DNA from 2 places in the Neobacillus sp. B24 genome. Region 1 is predicted to be linked to the other one. Evidence: predicted binding sites of a transcription regulator. Region 1 holds the regulator's gene; the other holds the start of a gene.
The links. The regulator CtsR, encoded in region 1, represses protease genes until heat stress. The targets are predictions, from matches to a motif close to ATGGTCAATAAAGGTCAAACA.
Positions count from the first base shown of each region.

Region 1 (4,431 bases):
CCATTGGCGTGTTTGTCAAGAGCGGTTGCGGGGCCGACGCACCCAATATGTGGAAAGGAACCTAACCCCTTAAGGAGTTTTCATAGAACTTTTGACACTACCCTGATTTTTCAGATTCCAGTTGGAATCGTTCTCGAATTAATGCTGCTCTTCTTATATCCCTTTCATGCGGCCTTAATGGTCCGCCGGCATACTGCTGTAGAAAACCCGGTTGGGTTAAAATCATTAACTCATTTAATATCGTTTTGGAGATATTTTTGATGTATCCCATGTCAATCCCCAAACGAACATCTGATAAACATCTTGCAGCTTCTTTTGATTCAATGATCCGGCAATTGGTTAAAACCCCTAAGGAACGAAACACTCTATCTTCTAATTGTATGTTAGAAGTTTTCCGTAATGCTTCCCGCGCCGACCTTTCTTGTGAAATGATCTGGCTGACAACCCCCATTAAGTCGCGGCAGATATCCTCTTCCGCCTTTCCGAGTGTAATCTGGTTGGAAATTTGAAAAATGTTCCCCAGCGCTTCACTTCCTTCACCATAAATTCCTCGTACGACGAACCCCAATTGATTTATCGCAGGAATAATCCGGCTGATTTGCTGCGTTAATATTAACCCCGGCAAGTGCATCATTAACGATGCCCGGAGTCCGGTTCCAACGTTAGTAGGACAACTTGTCAGGTAACCCAGTTTTTCATCAAATGCATATTGGAGATGCTGTTCAATCCAGTCATCAATCTCATTGGCCGCTTCCAAGGCTTGCGCCAATTGCAAGCCAGGAAACAAGCACTGGATCCGAATATGATCTTCTTCATTAATCATTATACTGACTTCTTCGTTTTCCGATAATAAAACGGCCCCATGTGGTGAGTCCTCTGACAAATTTGGGCTAATTAGGTGTTTCTCCACTAATACCCGCTTTTGCAGCGGCTGCATTTCATCGATTTTCAACAGTTCCAGTTTCCCGAACTTTGGCAGTGTTCCCTTTTGAAGCAGATTTTCCATATCTGAAATGATCTGTTTTGCTTCCTCATGAGAAAAAAGTGTCGGGAAGTTATAGGCCTCCAGATTCCGCGCCAAGCGAATCCGCGAGCTTAGGACAATATCGGAATCGGGTCCTTCCTCACTCATCCAGGAGCTGACCGCCTGATTTAAAAAACGTTCGAGCGACATCGCTACTCCCCTCCCTCAAGGCTACCTGTCAACCTTTTTTCAAGTTGGCGAATTTCATCGCGAATTCGTGCCGCCTGCTCGAACTCTTCGCGGATGATTGATTCTCTTAAGTTATGTTTCAGTTCCTCAATTTGCTTACGAAGGTGGATACTGCCGCCAATTCGCTTTGGTATTTTTCCATTATGAGTCCAGTTACCGCCGTGAAGGCGCCTTAGTACCGGTTTTAGCTGGTCTTGAAAGGTTTCATAGCAATGAGCACAGCCAAACCGGCCCACTTTTAAAAATTGCGGAAAGGTCATCGAACAATGATGACACTGCAGGATTTCCTCCTGATGGAACGGACTTTTACTAGGCTGTTGAAACGTTGGGTCAATGTTTAGTAAACCGGCTAATAGATTATTAAAGGAAAAGCCCGATTCCCCATTAAACATAAACATTTCACCTTTTTCCTGGGCGCATTTTTCACACAGGTGCACTTCTGTTTTTTCACCGTTAATAATTTTTGTAAAATGAAGCGCTGCAGGCCGTTGGTTGCATTCCTGGCAATTCATTTTCCTCACCTCTGTAAAGGGCATGTGGTTTTGCAGCTGATTATTTAGATACTCGACCAGACATACCCCGGATACTTATTTAGCTAATATGAAATTATAAAATTTTATAATTTCCTAACGCATAAATTCAACTACGCCTCTGTCTTCGTCCTAACGGACTGGCCAATCGGCAAGTTTTCATTTATATTTCAAAGATGTTAACATTGCTTTTAGCATTCTTGCCCGCAATTCATCCCGGTATGGGAGGTCAATATAGAGCACGGAGCGATCAATAACAGACAGCATGATTTTGGCTTCCCGTTTTGTGATGATTTCTTCCTGGACAAGACGAGTGATTACATCCTCCGCACTTGCCTGTGCCACTCGACCGTGAATAAGCGATAGTAAGTGATCGATTAAATCGGCTGAATCATGTGATTCTACTTTTATAATCCGGATATAGCCGCCTCCGCCCCGTTTGCTTTCAACGAGATATCCGCGTTCAATTGTAAAGCGAGTGTTGATTACATAATTAATCTGCGAAGGAACACATTGAAATTTATCAGCCACTTCACTGCGTTTAATTTCAACGATATCCTCTTCACTCATTTCTAAGACTTGTTTCAAGTATTTCTCGATAATATCGGAGATGTTTCTCATTCCGGCTGCGCACCCCCTGTCATCATCTGACTTTGACTATATTTGACATTAATTATACTCAAATTCATGGTGAGATGCAACGATTCACTACTTTATGATTTTCTCCAAATCTTGCGGTTACGAAACGTGGGGATAGTGGGAAAAAACTACTATTTCGTTTAGGATTGGGCACAAAATAATGAATTGAGGGGGGACAAAATGAAAACAATTGGTATATTCCTCAAATATGAGGTGATTGGCGAAGGTGAAGAGGGAAAACATCGGGTATTCTTCATGAATCGGTTCTATTTGCGTATTTCGGGAGCATAAACGGCTGGGTTACTGCTCCAATAGACTCTATTGGCGTAATTTACATGTGGAAATTAGGTGATTTTGTTCAATAAAAATAGACTTAAAAAATTATATCCGCGGTTTTTCTCCGGATATCCGCGAAAAACAAAATATATCCGCGTTAATTTGATTTTTTCCGCGAAAAAACAAATATATCTGCGAAAATCCCAATATATCCGCGAAACTCCTTTTTTCAAAGCCAATTACCTTTTTTAAAAGGACACAAAAAAGACAACCATTTTTTCAGGTTGTCTTTTGTTTGCCCGGCAACGTCCTACTCTCACAGGGGCGCTTGCCCCAACTACCATCGGCGCTGAGAAGCTTAACTTCCGTGTTCGGTATGGGAACGGGTGTGACCTTCTCGCCATAGTTGCCAAACTATTCTTTTGAGGTTTCATTCCCTCAAAACTAGATAATGCAGAAGAAGTTTCAGTAAACCGAATAATCATTTTGACTTGGTTAAGTCCTCGATCGATTAGTATCAGTCAGCTCCACATGTCACCATGCTTCCACCTCTGACCTATCAACCTGATCATCTTTCAGGGATCTTACTAGCTTGACGCTATGGGAAATCTCATCTTGAGGGGGGCTTCATGCTTAGATGCTTTCAGCACTTATCCCGTCCGCACATAGCTACCCAGCGATGCCTTTGGCAAGACAACTGGTACACCAGCGGTGCGTCCATCCCGGTCCTCTCGTACTAAGGACAGCTCCTCTCAAATTTCCTGCGCCCACGACGGATAGGGACCGAACTGTCTCACGACGTTCTGAACCCAGCTCGCGTACCGCTTTAATGGGCGAACAGCCCAACCCTTGGGACCGACTACAGCCCCAGGATGCGATGAGCCGACATCGAGGTGCCAAACCTCCCCGTCGATGTGGACTCTTGGGGGAGATAAGCCTGTTATCCCCGGGGTAGCTTTTATCCGTTGAGCGATGGCCCTTCCATGCGGAACCACCGGATCACTAAGCCCGACTTTCGTCCCTGCTCGACTTGTAGGTCTCGCAGTCAAGCTCCCTTGTGCCTTTACACTCTACGAATGATTTCCAACCATTCTGAGGGAACCTTTGGGCGCCTCCGTTACTCTTTGGGAGGCGACCGCCCCAGTCAAACTGCCCACCTGACACTGTCTCCCACCCCGATAAGGGGTGCGGGTTAGAATTTCAATACAGCCAGGGTAGTATCCCACCGACGCCTCCACCGAAGCTGGCGCTCCGGTTTCTCAGGCTCCTACCTATCCTGTACAAGCTGTACCAAAATTCAATATCAGGCTACAGTAAAGCTCCACGGGGTCTTTCCGTCCTGTCGCGGGTAACCTGCATCTTCACAGGTACTATAATTTCACCGAGTCTCTCGTTGAGACAGTGCCCAGATCGTTACGCCTTTCGTGCGGGTCGGAACTTACCCGACAAGGAATTTCGCTACCTTAGGACCGTTATAGTTACGGCCGCCGTTTACTGGGGCTTCGATTCAGAGCTTCGCTTTTAAGGCTAACCCCTCCTCTTAACCTTCCAGCACCGGGCAGGCGTCAGCCCCTATACTTCGCCTTGCGGCTTCGCAGAGACCTGTGTTTTTGCTAAACAGTCGCCTGGGCCTATTCACTGCGGCTCATCACAGCTATTCACCGTAATGAGCACCCCTTCTCCCGAAGTTACGGGGTCATTTTGCCGAGTTCCTTAACGAGAGTTCTCTCGCTCACCTTAGGATTCTCTCCTCGCCTACCTGTGTCGGTTTGC
Region 1 is NZ_AP035777.1:96,135-100,565, reverse strand. Features, by position in the region: gene ACZ43M_RS00525 (protein arginine kinase) at 98-1,174, opposite strand; gene ACZ43M_RS00520 (UvrB/UvrC motif-containing protein) at 1,177-1,725, opposite strand; gene ACZ43M_RS00515 (CtsR family transcriptional regulator) at 1,903-2,364, opposite strand; rRNA gene rrf (5S ribosomal RNA) at 2,956-3,072, opposite strand; rRNA gene ACZ43M_RS00505 (23S ribosomal RNA) at 3,150-4,431, opposite strand, start outside.

Region 2 (4,431 bases), 1.7 Mb from region 1:
TTAACAAGGACCTGTCGAAAATCCATAAAATTTTCCTTCGGTACATAATATTCCGAAAGCTCGCCTGTCATTAACTTGTCTAATATTTCAGTAATGTGTTCTTCAATCATATCCGTAACCACCTTTACATTTACTATTTAAGTATTTGTTATTTCAGACGTCAACTTTTTAATTCTATTTTTGTATGCGGTTTCATTACTTTTATTTGACAGTATTCATATAATGATAGTAAGTTAACAAAATTGTCAAATAAAATCCTTTACGAATTTGGAAAAGTAGTGCAAACTGTTACTTAAATAGTTTTTTATTAGTTTACTAGCTAAAGGAGAGAGGCTGATTGAAAAAAGCAGAGGTAGGAAATGTCATCGAATTCCGCGGCGGACTGCAAGGAATTGTGGAAAAGGTAAATGAAAATTCGGTTATCGTCGATCTGACATATATGGACAATTATCGTGATTTGGAACTGGATCAGCGGACAGTCGTCAATCATAAAAACTATAAGGTCATAAAAGAAAGCGTTTAATAGACTGAAAGAAAAGGCAGGCTTTCCGCTGCCTTTTCTTTCATTTATTCGCCCTGATCCGTTTCTTTCGCTAACTGTTTCAATGATTTCACTTTACCATGCGGATTTTGATCTTGTTTCCTGACAGTCCATTGCCGCTCTTTTTGACTTTTCGACCTGGTCATGTCCTTCACTCCTTTCTCGAGATTATTTTTTTCAAAACTAGATATTCTTATGATGGAATTGGATAAAATGAAGATTGTATTCTTTTCCTTTTTAGCTATATATTTTTAAAGGAGTTAACTCATGAAAAACCTGGTAAAAGACTACCGCCTGATACTCGGGGTGGTATGCGCACATGCTCTCATCTACTTTTCCTTTCACGATAGGGCAATATTTTGGTATATCTTTACTGGTTCAATCCTTGCGTTAATCGCATATTCCAAATTCCAGGGAGATGTAGATGATGAAGCATCCTTTGGTCAATATATCCTGATTGGAGCTATATCCGGTTTCCTGCTATATTTCCTTTTTTGGCTAGGGATAAAAGGCTTTGAACTTTTCAACATACCGCATCAAAAGGACATTAATCGTCTATATAAATGGTTTGCCCCACATTTATTTTGGCACTATATCGCACTTATTCTGGTAGCGGCACCGGGAGAAGAGCTGTTCTGGCGCGGATTTATTCAAAAAAAATTAATGAACTATTTCAAGCCTGCCGTTAGTATTGCAGCAGCAGCTCTTCTTTATGCCACCGTTCATATTTATTCCGGTTCATTCCTATTAGTTTTGGCCGCGCTTGTGTCAGGGTTGGTATGGGGGACTCTTTATTATTGGAAGAAAAGTATGCCGCTGGCCATTGTTTCCCATATTATTTTTGATCTGATGATTTTTGTTATCGCTCCATTTAGGTAAGCAGCAGTGTCTCTTCAGAGCAGCTGCTTATTTTATTTTATCTCCGGGCGTGAAGGGTTTCATCCAAAGTAAAATAAAAAAGCTCATACAAATATAGCCAAATAATGGGTATAAGTAAGAAAGTAATGTGCTGTAATTCACCAAACTTATTAAGTAGGATACAACAAAGATTGCCGTCACCGTAATAACCGTTGGCAATGGCCAAAACTGCTTCAGTTGTCTATCAAGACCAAAAACATTGCCTATAACCGATGTGAAGATTTCCCCATAAATAATGAGAACAAAAAACCAGTAAAAAAATGGAGCCAGGTTCTTCATAATAATCGCCATCGGTATTTCATATAACTCAAGGTTGGGCAGCATAATCAAAGTAAAATGACTGGCTAGCAGAATGAGCGTCAGAGCCAGACCGCCGATTATCCCCCCCCATTTAATCGTCCAATCATCATTAACCTCGGTTGCAATTGGAACCAAAACAGCCTGTGCCAGTCCCAAATTAAGAGCCGCATAAGAGAACGGTGCGATGACACTTTTCCAACCATCGTTTGCATGAGGAATATACAAAAATTGCTCCAAAAAGTTCGGCATTTTGACTGATAGAAACATTAATATCAGACTAAAAGCAATCATTAACGGGACAACGAATGTATTTACGGCAAAAAGCCCTTTTGTTCCAACAAGCATCACTATGAAGGAAAGGAAGATCGTCAGGAATACCCCTACATTTTTCGGCAATCCAAGCTGCTCCTCGAACACCGCTCCGGCCCCGGACAGCATAACCGCACTGACCCCAAGCAGCATAAACAACATGAACGTATTTATGACATTTCCAGCCCATTTTCCAAATAAGTATTCATTAAATTCCTGATATGATTTTGCATTTATTTGTGCGGCCATTCTCATCAATTTGGAACCAATCATGACAAACATGTAACCGCTCATTAATATGCTAATGAAGCCAAAGAAACCAAATCGCGAAAAAAATTCAACGATTTCTTTTCCCGTGGCAAATCCTGCCCCGACAACGGTGCCAACATAGACCGCTGCAATTTGAAAGGCTTGACTCCAGCTTTTTTTCACATCATCTCCCCCTTATCATCAATATATGAGCAAAGGGACAAACAATGACGAGCATTTACCAGTCAAGGAAAGTATTTCTACATGCAAAAGGCTTGAAAGTCAAAGAAGGTCAGAGTATACTATGCTCATAAGGTCAAAGTTAGTCAAAGTCAAAGTAAAAAACAAGGAGGTTTTCATTTATGCTTTGTCAACGATGCAATCAAAATCAAGGCAATATAAAACTATCAATGAATGTTAATGGACAACGTACGGATTTAATCCTCTGCCATGAATGCTATTCAGTAGAAAAACAAGCACTAGGAACAAGCTTTGGAATGAATATGAACCCATTTCAAGGTTTCAACTTCGAGGATTTGTTTGCAAATAAAAATGCTTCTTTTGATCAAACAGGAAAAGCACCCTTTACACAGCAACAACAATATTCAAACTCTGGTCATGGCGGGTTCATCGACCAATTCGGCCGCAACTTGACCCAAATGGCCAAAGCCGGGTTAATCGACCCAGTCATTGGCCGCGATGAAGAAGTGAAACGAGTCATAGAAATTTTAAATCGCCGCAATAAAAATAATCCGGTGTTAATCGGTGAACCCGGTGTCGGGAAAACAGCAATTGTCGAGGGGCTGGCATTAAAAATTGCCGAGGGTGATGTGCCAGGAAAGCTGCTGAATAGAGAGGTTTATCTTCTTGATGTCGCCTCACTCGTAGCCAATACCGGTATTCGCGGCCAATTTGAGGAAAGAATGAAACAATTGATTTCCGAATTACAGGAACGTAAAAACGTCATCCTGTTTATTGACGAAATTCATCTGCTTGTTGGGGCTGGTTCAGCAGAAGGCTCAATGGATGCAGGGAATATTCTAAAGCCTGCGCTTGCCCGCGGCGAACTTCAAGTAGTTGGTGCCACAACCCTTAAGGAATATCGCCAAATCGAAAAGGATTCGGCACTCGAACGCCGCTTCCAGCCTGTACAGGTTCAAGAACCTGATATGGATGCTGCACTTGCAATCTTGAAGGGAATTCAAAAGAAATATGAAGATTACCATCAGGTTGTTTATTCAGATGAAGCTATCAGCGCATGTGTAAACTTGTCACAGCGGTACATTCAAGACCGTTTTCTGCCCGATAAAGCGATTGATCTGCTGGATGAAGCGGGTTCAAAATTAAATTTAGCTACCGACTACAAGACCAATGATCAAATTGAAACTCGTCTAAAGGAAATAGCTTCTGAAAAAGAGGCTGCCCTAAAAAGCGAGCAGTATGAACTGGCTGCAAAGCTTCGTGATGAGGAAGTACACCTTGAAAAATCATTAAACAATGCATCAACTGCCGAAAGACCGATTGTTACTGTTTCACTCATTCAGGAGATTATTGAACAAAAAACAGGTATTCCTGTCGGCAAACTGCAAGAAGATGAGCAGCTTAAAATGAAACACTTGGAAGAAAACCTGAATAAAAAGGTAATTGGTCAAGAGAAAGCCGTGGCCAAGGTGGCAAAAGCAATCCGTCGCAGTCGTGCGGGGTTAAAACCAAAAAACCGCCCAATCGGATCCTTCCTGTTTGTTGGTCCGACCGGTGTTGGTAAGACAGAATTAACGAAGACACTTGCAGAGGAACTGTTTGGTACAAAAGAGTCGATGATTCGCCTAGATATGAGCGAATATATGGAAAAACACAGCGTGTCTAAATTGATTGGCTCACCTCCAGGCTATGTCGGCCACGAAGAAGCAGGACAATTAACCGAAAAAGTCCGCCGCAATCCTTATAGCATCATTTTATTAGATGAGATTGAAAAAGCCCATCCTGACGTTTCACATATGTTCCTGCAAATTCTAGAGGATGGCCGCCTGACTGACAGCCAAGGCAGAGTAGTAAGCTTTAAAGATACTGTCATCATCATGACGAGCAATGCCGGTATCGGCTTTAAGCCAATC
Region 2 is NZ_AP035777.1:1,823,607-1,828,037, reverse strand. Features, by position in the region: gene ACZ43M_RS09145 (hypothetical protein) at 1-110, opposite strand, end outside; gene ACZ43M_RS09140 (YkvS family protein) at 338-523, shown strand; gene ACZ43M_RS09135 (DUF6254 family protein) at 568-687, opposite strand; gene ACZ43M_RS09130 (lysostaphin resistance A-like protein) at 809-1,420, shown strand; gene ACZ43M_RS09125 (YkvI family membrane protein) at 1,448-2,500, opposite strand; gene ACZ43M_RS09120 (ATP-dependent Clp protease ATP-binding subunit) at 2,680-4,431, shown strand, end outside.
Region 2: ACZ43M_RS09120 (ATP-dependent Clp protease ATP-binding subunit) is a predicted target of CtsR. The motif match lies at 2,596-2,616, and genes of this name have one in related genera.